3 linked regions of the Glaciimonas sp. PCH181 genome follow. The protein of the gene in region 1 interacts with the protein of each later gene in a pairwise test. Links are inferred from orthologs where the notes say so. Each region holds a gene or a part of one and is shown on either strand. Other genes may lie near its edges.

Evidence for each region.
Region 2: the proteins of groL (region 1) and C7W93_RS23660 interact in binary tests that used the Escherichia coli proteins (3 or more experiments, as listed by UniProt). The link is inferred for Glaciimonas sp. PCH181 from one-to-one orthologs.
Region 3: the proteins of groL (region 1) and C7W93_RS17575 interact in binary tests that used the Escherichia coli proteins (3 or more experiments, as listed by UniProt). The link is inferred for Glaciimonas sp. PCH181 from one-to-one orthologs.

Annotation. Positions count from the first base shown.
Region 1 is NZ_PYFP01000002.1:401,500-406,139, forward strand. Bases 1,083-4,050 are described here. They hold groL (chaperonin GroEL), read left to right. Parts: upstream 1,083-1,722; coding sequence 1,723-3,378; downstream 3,379-4,050. Other genes in these bases: groES (co-chaperone GroES), read left to right, coding at 1,315-1,608. Also shown: mgtA (magnesium-translocating P-type ATPase), read left to right, coding at 1-33; C7W93_RS14845 (DUF1345 domain-containing protein), read right to left, coding at 202-870; C7W93_RS14860 (methionine ABC transporter ATP-binding protein), read left to right, coding at 4,057-4,640.
Region 2 is NZ_PYFP01000006.1:108,921-113,397, forward strand. Bases 660-3,464 are described here. They hold C7W93_RS23660 (ABC transporter ATP-binding protein), read right to left. Parts: upstream 2,583-3,464; coding sequence 1,737-2,582; downstream 660-1,736. Other genes in these bases: mlaD (outer membrane lipid asymmetry maintenance protein MlaD), read right to left, coding at 660-814; mlaE (lipid asymmetry maintenance ABC transporter permease subunit MlaE), read right to left, coding at 961-1,740; C7W93_RS23665 (glutamate synthase subunit beta), read right to left, coding at 2,934-3,464. Outside these bases: C7W93_RS23645 (VacJ family lipoprotein), read right to left, coding at 1-344; more of mlaD, read right to left, coding at 341-659; more of C7W93_RS23665, read right to left, coding at 3,465-4,397. UniProt on the Escherichia coli protein: Part of the ABC transporter complex MlaFEDB, which is involved in a phospholipid transport pathway that maintains lipid asymmetry in the outer membrane by retrograde trafficking of phospholipids from the outer membrane to the inner membrane.
Region 3 is NZ_PYFP01000002.1:974,320-978,855, forward strand. What follows is about bases 660-3,523. They hold C7W93_RS17575 (DeoR/GlpR family DNA-binding transcription regulator), read right to left. Parts: upstream 2,557-3,523; coding sequence 1,762-2,556; downstream 660-1,761. Other genes in these bases: rhaS (rhamnose ABC transporter substrate-binding protein), read right to left, coding at 690-1,694; C7W93_RS17580 (bifunctional rhamnulose-1-phosphate aldolase/short-chain dehydrogenase), read left to right, coding at 2,953-3,523. Outside these bases: C7W93_RS17565 (sugar ABC transporter ATP-binding protein), read right to left, coding at 1-488; more of C7W93_RS17580, read left to right, coding at 3,524-4,536. UniProt on the Escherichia coli protein: Represses ulaG and the ulaABCDEF operon. Two ulaR binding sites have been identified in each promoter.

The sequences.
Region 1 (4,640 bases):
GGTTGGTATGCGAAGCGGTATGGCTGGCAGTAAAGCCTCTGCGTAAAACAAGATGTAGCGCACAAAAACGGACAGCCTCGGCTGTCCGTTTTTTTTGGAAAAGTATTCATATGAACCGGCCTGAAAATGGCCGTTAATCATAATGAGACAAAGGTTGAACCAGCAGAAAACGCCTGACTTTTAGCCTGACGTTTATTCAGATCAGGAAATCAAACCCGCCGCGATATTGATCGATAGCCCCAAAATCGCCGAATTAAACAAAAATGTCAGCACCGACTGAACCAGCACTACTTTGCGCATTGAGCGGGTCATCACGCTGACATCTGAAGTCTGTACCGCAACCGCCAACGTGAACGAGAAATACAGAAAATCCCAGTAATCCGGATTCTTTTCCTCATCAGGAAAACGCAACGGCAGCTTATCCTCATCCGCGCTGTAAAACAGCCGGGCGTAATGCAACGTGAACATGGTTGCGACTAAAAACCATGAGCCGAGCACGGTCAGTCCGGTGAATAAATAGCGAACTTCTTTCGGGCCCGGCAAAAAATCCTTCGCCTGAGACAACCCAAAAACGACCGCGACGATGCTTGAACTCGCGGCGATGCAAATCAACACCAAAATCGTGGTGTCGTTCTCATCCTCGATGGCGGCGCGGCATTTTACTTGCTCCGATCCTGCCCGCACCATCATCCACCAGACGGTAATCAGATAACCCCAAACCCCGGCATTCCAGCTAATTAACCCACGCGTAATCGGCGATCCGTGCGGCTGTAAGGCCCAAATGACGATGCCGAAGATGAAAGCGATGACCAGACGCGGATGGGTATGGAAAAGCAGATTTTTAAGACTATAAAAAAAACGTAAGCTCATGCTGAGACCTTAAAAAATGGAGATTTCACACTTTTGCAAAGGAGTTAATCCGACAATCATTGCATCGGTTGGCAATTGTAGCGGCTTGGCTGCGGGTACGCTCTTGAGTTTTGAGCAGCTCATATAGATATAAAACAACTGCAACGTAGTTGTCATTAATCAATTAAGAGATCGGACGTTCATTCCGCGTTGGCTAAAAGTGTCACCGCCAAGGGCAATTCGGCATTGTAGGAAAATAAAAAGAAAAGTAAAAAATATCCACTCTTGAAAAATCAACTAACCACCCCTATACTTAGCACTCGTTAGGTGAGAGTGCTAACAATCTCCCTGGCCTAGTCACTTTTTCTGTGCGGCGCATCGTAAAAGCCAAACTAATCGGTGCAGTCTTGTTTGCTGCGATGTTGCTGCAAAAATCATAACTTGTTGAATTTGAAGGAGTCACACATGAATCTTCGTCCTTTGCATGATCGCGTCATCGTTAAACGTCTCGACATCGAAACTAAAACCGCATCAGGTATCGTTCTGCCAGAGGCAGCAGCTGAAAAACCGGATCAAGGTGAAGTTCTGGCCATCGGTAACGGCAAAATTTTGGAAGACGGCAAAGTACGTCCATTGGCAGTTAAAGTCGGCGATCGCGTTTTGTTCGGCAAATATGCTGGTCAAGTTGTGAAGATCGAAGGCGAAGAACTGCTGGTAATGCGCGAAGAAGATTTGTTCGCCGTCGTCGAAAGCAAGTAATTCATTGTGCATTGTGTAGGCAGGTTGAAGCGATTCGGCAAGATGCGATAGCGCGTTTAACCAAGTTTTAAGCTGATCTACACATCATATTCAACCGTATTCAGGAGAATAAACATGGCAGCAAAGCAAGTAATTTTTGGTGATGACGCACGCGCTAAGATCGTCAACGGCGTTAACGTGTTGGCAAATGCAGTTAAAGTCACTCTGGGCCCTAAAGGCCGTAACGTCGTTCTGGAGCGCAGCTTCGGTGCCCCTACCGTTACTAAAGACGGTGTTTCAGTTGCGAAAGAAATCGAACTGAAAGACAAGCTGGAAAACATGGGTGCGCAACTGGTTAAAGAAGTTGCTTCCAAAACGTCAGACAACGCTGGTGACGGTACAACTACTGCAACAGTATTGGCTCAAGCAATCGTGCGCGAAGGCTTCAAATACGTTGCTGCTGGTTTCAACCCAACTGACCTGAAGCGCGGTATCGACAAAGCTGTTGTCGCCATCGTTGCAGAAATCAAAAACCTGGCTAAACCAACGACAACAAGCAAAGAAATCGCGCAAGTCGGTTCGATTTCAGCTAACTCCGACACCGATATCGGTGAAATCATTGCCAAGGCAATGGACAAAGTCGGTAAAGAAGGTGTTATCACAGTTGAAGACGGCAAATCACTGGAAAACGAACTAGACATCGTTGAAGGTATGCAATTTGACCGTGGCTATCTGTCACCGTACTTCATCAACAACCAAGAAAAACAAGTTGTTGCTCTGGAACAGCCTTATGTTCTGTTGTTCGACAAAAAAATCTCTAACATCCGTGACCTTCTTCCGGTATTGGAGCAAGTCGCTAAGTCGGGCCGTCCACTGCTGATCATCGCAGAAGACGTCGAAGGCGAAGCACTGGCAACTCTGGTTGTCAACAACATCCGCGGTATCCTGAAAACTGCTGCTGTTAAAGCACCAGGCTTTGGCGATCGTCGTAAAGCTATGTTGGAAGACATCGCTATCCTGACCGGTGGTCAAGTGATTGCAGAAGAAGTCGGCCTGACACTGGAAAAAGTGACTCTGGCAGAACTCGGTCAAGCACAACGTATCGAAATCAGCAAAGAAAACACCATCATCATCGATGGCGCTGGCGAAGCAATCTCGATCGAAGGACGCGTTAAACAAATCCGCGCTCAAATCGAAGAAGCAAGCTCAGACTACGACCGTGAAAAATTGCAAGAACGTGTCGCTAAGTTGGCTGGCGGTGTTGCTCTGATCAAAGTCGGTGCAGCTACCGAAGTTGAAATGAAAGAAAAGAAAGCACGCGTTGAAGATGCATTGCACGCTACTCGCGCTGCAGTCGAAGAAGGCGTAGTTCCTGGCGGCGGCGTGGCTTTCCTGCGCGCACGTGCAAACGTCAAGGACCTGAAAGGCGACAACGCCGATCAAGAAGCTGGTATCAAAATCGTGCTGCGCGCGATTGAAGAGCCACTGCGTCAAATCGTATTCAACGCAGGCGATGAGCCATCGGTTGTCATCAATGCAGTTCTGGCTGGCACTGGTAACTACGGTTACAACGCTGCCAACGGTACTTACGGTGACTTGGTTGAGCTGGGTGTTCTTGATCCAGCAAAAGTTACACGTTCAGCACTGCAAAATGCAGCTTCGGTTGCTGGCCTGATCCTGACTACTGACGCAATGATCGCTGAATTGCCAGAAGACGGCAAATCAGCTGGCGGCATGGGCGGCGGTATGGGTGGTATGGGCGGCATGGGTGGCATGGACGGCATGATGTAATGTGAGATTGATCTTCGACAACTGTATCTAGCGGCGCAATCTTGTGGCCTGCGATGCTCACCGTACATGCTACGGCTGCGCTTCTCGGCCACAATCTTCCACCGCTAGATACGATTCTCAACGATCACACAGAGTTGGCTGATATTTCTTCTTTCGTTTTTTGAGGATGTATTGGTTGATTAATAAAAAGCCCACAGTGATGTGGGCTTTTTATTGTCTGAATGAAAAGTACAGACGCTCTAATTTTAAAAAAGGGAAAACCGTCGTCAATACGTGCCTGAAGGCGCGAAATCCCTTTTCAAAATAGAACACGTATTAGCAGATTATATGGATGAAGGAGTCGCAGTCAGGCGCTCCCGTGGCCTATCCGCCCTTGCAGCTTGCACGACGTTCTGGCTATGTGAAACTCGCGGGCGCTTTCGCATCTCCACTCAACAACATGAAAAGAGAATATCGATTTCATGAGAAAGCGTGGGTGTCTTCATGAAAACGAAAATGCCGCGCAAAAAATAGATTTAACTACAAGATAAATCTTATATAGAAAACGGTTATAACCCTATACCAAAAAGATACTTTCCCCGAGTACAAAATCCTTATAAAATAAGCACTTACAAAAAAATTATATTGGCGGCAGATTGTCGGAGTCAGAGACAGTCGGCTGCCTTTTTTTATGCTGAAATGATAAAAATTCAAGCAGTTACCCAGCGGTTCGAGGGGGCTAATGGTCCGGTGGATGCGGTACGCAACGTTGATCTGACGATTAACAAGGGCGAAATCTTCGGCATTATTGGTCGCAGCGGCGCTGGCAAAAGTACGTTAGTGCGCACGCTTAATCTTCTCAACCGCCCTACTTCGGGCAAGATCATCGTTGATGGCAAAGATTTGACAGCACTGAGTGCCGATCAATTGCGCGCAGCGCGGCGTGAAATCGGTATGATTTTTCAGCACTTTAATTTGTTGTCGTCACGCACTGTCTACGACAATATCGCACTGCCGCTGGAACTGACAGGGATGTCGAAAAGCGACATCAGCAAAAAAGTCACACCGTTGCTAGAGCTAGTCGGCCTGACTGCGCTGAAAGATCGCTATCCGGCTCAAATCAGTGGCGGCCAGAAGCAGCGCGTGGGAATTGCGCGCGCGCTTGCCAATGCGCCTAAAGTATTACTATCGGACGAGGCCACATCGGCACTTGACCCTGAAACGACGCGGTCGATTTTAGAACTGCTGCGCAAAATCAATCAAGAACTAGGCCTGACCATCGT
Region 2 (4,477 bases), on another replicon or contig:
TCGAGCAAACCGCCAAGGCCGAAAGTTGTATTAACAGCCACGCGCATCACTGCCGTCGTACCGTCTACACCACTGCCTTGTAAATAGCCGTTAACCGCGCTCCAGACATCGCCCAGATTACCAAAAAAGTTATTTATGCCGGTCTGCACGAAAGAGGGCAGCCAGTCTCTATACGCCGTCGCAACCGGTTTTAACGCAACTTGATCGAGTTTGTCATTAAACGTAAAAACCGCACGATTAAAACCCTCCAGCGGATCTTGCGGATTGCTGGCGCCACCAGTGGTCGCGCAACCACTCAATGCCGCGACTAGTGCTAAGGCGCTAATGCGCGTGGTTGTAATCATTGTGAACTATCCTTTCCGTCCGCCGCCTTACTATAGATAAGCTGACTGATCAGATTCTCCAGCACGATGGCAGATTGTGTCATTTTAATACTTTCACCAGCGACCAAATATTTGTCATCGCCGCCCGCTTCCAAACCGATATATTGTTCGCCCAATAACCCCGCGGTCAAAATCTTGGCTGAGCTATCTTTAGGGAATTTATAACGATCGTCCATATTCAACGTCACGACCGCCTGAAAATTCTTGTCATCGAAATTAATTGCGCCGACCCGGCCGACCACTACGCCAGCACTTTTCACTGGTGCGCGGGGCTTCAGGCCGCCGATGTTATCAAACTTGGTAATGATGGGATAAACGCCCTGAAACGATGCTCCGCCCAAATTACCGGCCTTAAACGCCAGAAATACGAGCGCAAGTGCGCCGAGCACTACAAATAAGCCTACCCATACATCTACAGATTTTTGTTGCATATTGTTCACCTTAAAAATGCAAAGCGAAGCATCTTGAAACATCTATCACGCCTCGACATACTGCCATAGGCAAGAATAAAAAGCCTCAGTCTTCACCGAATGTGTTGCCAGTCAATCAAATAACAAGACTGCACCTGGAATGACGTTTAATTAAACATCAGCGCCGTTAACAAGAAGTCTAGCGCCAGTACCGAAAGCGAAGCGATTACAACGGTACGCGTCGTCGCCCGCGCCACACCTTCCGGCGTTGGTTTGGCCTCATAGCCCTGATACAGCGCTACGAAGGTGACCGCGATACCGAACACAATACTTTTCAGGACACCGTTAGCAATATCCTGCCAAAAGTCGACACCTGCCTGCATTTGCGACCAGAACGCGCCTTCATCCACACCAATTAACTGCACGCCCACGACATAACCACCCAGAATACCTAGCGCACTGAATACAGCGGCCAGCAATGGCATAGCAATAATACCGGCCCAGAAACGCGGCGCAATGACGCGCTGCAGCGGATCAACCGCCATCATTTCCATCGCTGCCAATTGTTCCCCAGCCTTCATCAATCCGATCTCGGCGGTCAGCGAAGTACCTGCGCGCCCGGCAAACAACAACGCCGTCACGACCGGACCCAGCTCGCGCACCAACGACAATGCGACCAGCAAACCCAAGGCTTGTTCCGAGCCATATTTGTTCAGTGTGTAATAACCCTGCAAACCCAACACGAAACCGACAAACAGGCCAGACACACCAATGATGATCATCGAATAATTACCGATGAAATGAATTTGGTCGGTAATTAAACGCGGCCGCTTTATCAAGCCGCCCGATGCGCCTAAAATCGCAAAAAAAGTTCTTGTTGTCCTGCCAATGCCGCTAATAGTGTCACGCACACTCTGACCGATCGAACCAAAAAATCTCGCTATCATGGTCGTGCCTTTACACCGGGATCAAGCCCCAGATCGGCCGCGAACGACTTACCCGGATAATGGAAAGGCACAGGCCCATCGGCTTCTGCATGGACGAATTGCTTGACGTAAGGGTCGCTCGATACCCGCATTTCGGCAGGCGTACCGTGCGCCACAATCTCACCCTGCGATAGGAAATAAACGTAATCCGCAATCGCAAACGACTCGTCTACATCATGCGACACCACGATTGAGGTCGATCCCAGCGCATCATTTAATTTACGAATTAAATTGGCAGTGACGCGCATTGAGATCGGATCCAGACCCGCAAATGGTTCGTCATACATCACCAGCGCGGGGTCCAGCGCGACGGCACGCGCCAGTGCAACACGGCGCGCCATCCCACCTGAAACCTCGGACGGTTTGAGTTGTGCTGCATTGCGCAGACCAACGGCTTGCAACTTCATCAACACCAAATTATTCAATAGTTCAGGTGGCAAATCGGTATGTTCACGCAACGGAAAAGCAACGTTCTCATACACCGTCAAATCGGTAAATAGCGCGCCGTTCTGAAACAGCATGCCCATCTTGCGGCGCATCGCATACAACGCTGCCGTTTTTAGTGTGCCAACCACCTCGCCGTCCACCGCAACCGTTCCGCTCTGCGCCAGTAACTGGCCACCAATCAAGCGCAAAATTGTGGTTTTCCCCGACCCGGAACCGCCCATAATCGCGATAACTTTTCCGCGTGGGAAGTCCATGTTGAGCGACGAAAGAATCGTCCGCGCACCATAGCTAAATTTCAAATCACGGATTTCGACAATATTACCCACAAAGTCCACCGAATAGATCAAAGGCGACATTGTAGTGCACTTGCAACAATTCTTCTCGCATTAGCCGCATAAGCTGTCACATGAGAGCAACGAATAGAGGACTACTTCAAAAACCTCAGGCGCTCAAAAGAAGGCCGATACGATCGATCAGAAACCCTTTTTAGCATCAGAAAATGAAAAAAAAAACGCCAAAAATTGACGATAAAAGTCATTTTAAGATGTAAAAAGGCTTTGACTTAATTTTTGTAAATCTTTGTTAAGTAAACAAAAAGCAGCTTCGCATAAAATACGAAACTGCTTTTCTAACAACATCCGACTTCACATCTATCGCTGCAATTTATACAACGAAAATTGCTCAGCCAAATATGTGCGACCTTTTAATTAACGCGGCAATACCGAAGCACCCATCAAAAACTCATCGACTGCGCGGGCGCACTGACGACCTTCACGGATCGCCCACACCACCAACGATTGTCCGCGACGCATGTCACCGGCAGCGAACACTTTATCGACCGAGGTTTTATAACAGCCATCGCCATCGGTAGTCGCTTTAGCATTGCCGCGAGCATCCTTATCCACGCCAAACGCTTCCAACACTTGCGCAACAGGCGATACAAAGCCCATTGCTAAAAACACCAGATCCGCTTTCATTTCGAACTCGGAATTCGGCACTTCCTGCATTTTGCCGTCTTTCCACTCGACCCGCGCTGCGATCAGTTTCTCGACTCTGCCATTTTTGCCTTCCAGGCGCTTGGTCGCCACGGCCCAATCGCGCTCACAGCCTTCTTCATGCGAAGAAGAGGTGCGCAATTTGATTGGCCAATACGGCCAGACCAGCGGCTTGTTTTCTTGCTCTGGCGGCTCTGGCATCAACTCAAACTGCGATACCGAAATAGCGCCCTGACGATTAGACGTACCAACGCAATCCGAACCAGTATCGCCACCGCCGATGACAATCACGTTTTTGCTACCCGCCAGAATTTGATCTTTGACCTTGTCGCCAGCATTGATCTTGTTTTGTTGTGGCAGGAAATCCATGGCGAAATGCACGCCCTTCAATTCCCGGCCTGGCACTGGCAAATCACGCGGTTGTTCTGCGCCGCCAGCGATCACGACGGCATCAAACTCCGCCTTCAACTCTTCGGGCGAAACGGTCTTCTTAGACCAATTATTGACATTCGCAGGGAAATCTTTGCCGACCAGTACGCCGGTGCGGAAAGTCACGCCTTCCGCTTCCATTTGCTCTACACGACGGTCGATGTGATTTTTTTCCATTTTGAAATCAGGGATACCGTAGCGCAGCAAACCGCCGACACGATCGCTTTTCTCAAACACGGTGACATCGTGGCCAATCCGCGCCAATTGTTGCGCTGCGGCCAATCCGGCAGGACCGGAACCGACTACCGCCACTTTTTTACCCGTCTTGATCAATGCCGGTTGCGGCACAACCCAACCATTTTCCCAACCTTTGTCGATGATGAAATGCTCAATCGATTTGATCCCGACCGGATCGTCATTAATCCCCAGCGTACAAGCGCTTTCGCACGGTGCAGGGCAAATACGTCCGGTAAACTCAGGGAAGTTATTCGTCGAATGCAAGGTATCCAGCGCTTCCTGATACGCACCGCGATAGACCAAATCATTCCAGTCCGGAATAATATTATTGACCGGGCATCCGTTATTACAAAAAGGAATTCCGCAATCCATGCAACGTGCACCCTGAATTTTGGCGTCTTTATCGGCCAATTGCAGGATGAATTCTTTGTAGTGCTTCTTGCGTGCCAGCGGCGCTTCATACGTCTCTGGCATGCGATCAAATTCCATAAAACCGGTTACTTTACCCATTTTCCACTCACATTCTTGGCTACGCGCTTCGGCCCACAAACAGCCAGTATCCTGAAGATTTCATTTGGATACTGGCTATT
Region 3 (4,536 bases), 570 kb from region 1 along the record:
ACAAAATGACGTTGCGCTACGCTGAGGTCTTTGACCTTGGCGCGCACCGGCAGCGACACTTCTAGCCGGGCAAATAATTTTTCTGCCTCGGCTTCAATAAAGGCCCAGTCGATGCGCGGTGGAAAACCGCGTTGCGGCTGGCGACCGATGTAGATATTTTCGGCTACCGTCAGCTCATCGAACATGACGGTTTCTTGATGGACGGCGGTAATCCCAGCCTGCATAGCAGCTTGCGGGCTGGCAAAAGAAACCTGTTTTCCCGCCATATAAATGGTGCCGCCATCCGCCTGATAAATGCCGGTCAGTGTCTTCACCAATGTCGATTTTCCTGCACCGTTTTCGCCAATCAATGCCATCACTTCACCGGCGTGAACCGTCAAGTGAACATCATCCAGCGCGATGACGCCCTGAAAACGTTTACAGATGCCAGACAGCGTCAATGCCGGGGGAGAATCTTGGGAAATGCTGGGCGCGGTAGGCTGGGACATGGTGGTTTTAGAAGCAATGATGATGGGCAAAAGTTAGGCAGTCACAGGCTGACCCGTGCGGAAATAACCTGCTATGGCGGCGCGATGGCTGCAAAAAATAAAGGTACAACGCTGGCTTGCAGAGAACCCACTTCAGCGTTATCGCCAGTGTTCTCTGCAAGAGTGCTGCATTTAAAGTATTAAATCGCTCTAAATCGCGTCTTAGAAAATTTTCGCAAACTTATCGACGTTATCCTTGTTGTACGTAAACGGTGGCGCTAATGCCGCTTCACCATCAGCATCCAATGTGATCTTGCCCATCCGTCCTACCGCGACGCTTTCACCCGCTTTGCCAGTCGCCTTGCCCTTGACGAATTCATGCGCTGCGTAAGTCACGGCGTAACCCAGATCAATCGGATTCCAGATAGCAAAGCTTTTCACCGCGCCGCTCTTCACGTGCCCCGCCATTTCAGAAGGCAAGCCCAGACCGGTGACATAGACCTTGCCGACCAGATGTTCATCCACCACCGCTTTGCTGGCGGCGTTGATGCCGACTGTGGTCGGTGCAATGATGACTTTCAGGTTTGGATTGCTGCGCAACAGGCCGATTGCTTCGCGATAACTTTTATCGGATTGATCGTCGCCGTACACTGTCGCCACCAATTTCATCTTCGAAAATTCTGGCTTCAGCAACGCCTTCTTCATTTCACCGATCCAGATATTCTGATTGGTCGCTTGCGCAGTCGCAGACAAAATCGCCACCTCTCCAGTACCGGAAATCGCATCCGACGCCATCTGAATTTGTTTCAGCCCAATCAGTTGCGCATTAGAAGGATTGAGTTGCATCAATCGACCTTCTTTGGCAATGCCGCTATCGAACGACAGTACTTTAATGCCACGCTGCATCGCTTTTTTGGTAATCGGCACTAATGCATTTGCATCATTTGCCGAGATCACAATCGCGCTCACTTTTTGACTAATCAACGAATTAATGATTTCGATCTGGCCTTCTGCGGTCGGTGTGGTCGGGCCGGTATAAATCACATCGACATCGCCAAGCTCTTTCGCCGCTTCCTTCGCGCCTTGATGGGCAGCATCGAAAAAGCCATTACCCAGGCTTTTCACCACCATCGCAATTTTCATTTTTTCAGCCGCTTGTGCGCTGCTCACCAGGCCGCCGATCATGCTGACGGTCAATGCTGCGAGCAATATTTTTTGTAGTTTCATTGCGGTGTCTCCTTAGGGAATGCGACCGTAGAGCGAATGCCCCACAGCCTTGTTAAAAGGTGTGGTGTTACCTGTCTTTGGGTAGCGTTTCCGGCGCGACCGCGATCACTTTTACGCCAGCTTGCTCAAGCATCTGCACCGCCGCATCCGATACGCCTGTGTCGGTAATCACGCAAGAAACGCGATTCAGGCCACACAAAATCAGACCGGCTTTCTTCGCAAACTTTGCACTGTCGACCAGCACAATTAATTCTTCTGCCTGACTGATCAAGCGCTTTTCGGCCTGAATCAACAAGGGATCGGCCTCCATCAAACCCAGCATCGATAGGCCGAACACGCCCATGAACATCTTGGCGGCGTAATGGTGTTGTGTAATGTCATTGTCGAAGGGGCTGAGAATCACGTTTTGCTCGCGATATACCGTGCCGCCGGGCAGGATGATTTCATTCTCGCTAGACATCAACAAACGCTCTGCCATCATGAAAGAATTGGTCAGAATTTTCAGGCGCTTTTCAGCCAGAAACTCCACCATCATGTAGGTCGTTGTACCGCCATTGATGATGATCGTTTCGCCATCCGCGCACATGCTGCTGGCCTGTCTGGCGATGGCGCGTTTTTGCGTCGCATTGCGTTCGATATTGTTTTGGAAGGTTTCGCCGGTGAGCGTAAAGGTGCGTTTTTTTTGCTGCAAATTTTCTGCACCGCCGCGGGTCCGAATCAGCAGATTGCGCTCAGCCAGCCAGGCTATATCGCGTCGCACCGTCGCCGGTGAGGCATTAAGCCAATCGACCATTTGCTCCACACTCGCCGTAGTGTGTTCAGCCAGTAACTTAAGCAAGCCCTTACGGCGCTTGTGATTCACCACGCATTCACCATGTTTTGTCTCCTCGTTGGATCATCTCTTCGGATTGCTGCACATGCCTGCAATCCTTGTCGGACGACCTCTATATCGGTAAAACAGACTAAGCATTTGAGAAAGAGAAGTCAATCATCAATCAATCAACTCGATGATTATTTGCGCTGCAATCAAATAGCTGATCGCAGACTGATCAACATGATGATTATTTGCATTTCGGTCAGCGTTTTGACCGTATTCGGATTGACACTCATTGCTGGCTGCTTTCTACTTGTCAAGCTTCCTCAAAGCTGCGAGGCCATCGCATCCGATGCCGCCAGCGCCAGCCGAAGACTGATCGCAACTGATCAAAGATGATCCGAACTGAGCAAAATGGCTTTAGAAATCGATAACGGAGACTGTATGACAATAATAATTGACACCAAACAAGAACCCATCAACTCGCTGTGGGATGATGCCGTTGCTGCCAGATTAAGTGAGCCAGAGTTATTGCTATACCGCTCTAACCTGCTGGGTTCGGACATGCGCATTACCAATTTCGGTGGCGGCAATACCTCAGCCAAGATCGATATGACCGACAACCTGACCGGCGAGCAAGTCGAAGTTCTGTGGGTCAAAGGTTCCGGCGGCGATCTCGGCAGCATCAAGATAGATGGCTTTTCGACACTGTATATGGACAAGCTGCAATCGCTGAAAAAACGTTATCGCGGATTAGCGCTAGAAGATGAAATGGTCGCGTATCTGCCGCATTGCACCTTCAACCTGAACCCGCGTGCGGCCAGCATCGATACGCCATTGCACGCCTATATTGATCGCAAACACGTCGATCATATGCATCCAGACGCGGTGATCGCGATTGCTGCCTGCGCCAACAGCGAAGCGCTGACGCAGAAAGTATTTGAAGGCGATCTGGGCTGGTTGCCGTGGCAACGTCCCGGCTACGATCTGGGACTGAAACTGGAAGCCCTGTCAAAAGCGCAACCGCAATTAAAGGGCATCATCCTCGAAGGTCACGGCCTGTTTACCTGGGGCGACACTGCCAAATCCTGCTATGAAATCACATTGATGATTATCAAACGCGCAGAAGACTGGATAGCAGCGAATAGCCGTCAACCAGCCTTTGGCGGCAGCAAATTCACGCCGCTGCCCGCGCCAGAACGTGCGGCGCTGGCTGCCCGTCTGATGCCGCTGTTACGTGGAAAAATCAGCAAAGATGAATATAAACTGGGCCATTTCGACGATAGCGCCACGGTGCTCGATTTCGTTTGCAGCGCCGACTTACTGCCGCTGGCCGCATTAGGCACATCTTGCCCGGATCACTTTCTGCGCACAAAAATTCGTCCGTTCGTCATCGATTTCGATCCCGCCAATCCAGATTTTGATCGCCTGATCGCCGTTCTGGACGATGCGCTCAGCGCTTATCGTGCCGACTACATCGCCTATCACACCCGCTGCAAACGCGACAACAGCCCCGCCGTGCGCGATGCCAATCCGATCATTTATCTGATTCCCGGCGTCGGCATGCTGTCGTTTGCCAAGGACAAAGCAACTGCGCGGATTGCGGGCGAATTCTATGTCAACGCCATCAACGTCATGCGCGGTGCCAATGGTGTCGATACCTATGTCGGTTTACCGGAACAAGAAGCTTTCGATATCGAATACTGGTTGCTGGAAGAAGCCAAGCTGCAACGGATGCCAAAACCGAAAAGTCTGGCAGGCCGGATTGCGCTGGTCACCGGCGGTGGCGGCGGAATTGGTCAAGCGGTAGCGCGTCAGCTATTGCAAGAAGGTGCATGCGTGATGCTGACCGATATCGATGCAGAGGCACTGGAGCAGGCGCAGCAAAGTCTGGTCAAAGTCGCCGGACGCGATAACGTCGCCACCATCCGTGCCAACATCACCAGCGAACAAGATGTCGACGCGATCCTGAACGCGACGGCGCTAAGCTTTGGCGGCGTCGACCTGCTGATTTCCAACGCCGGGATT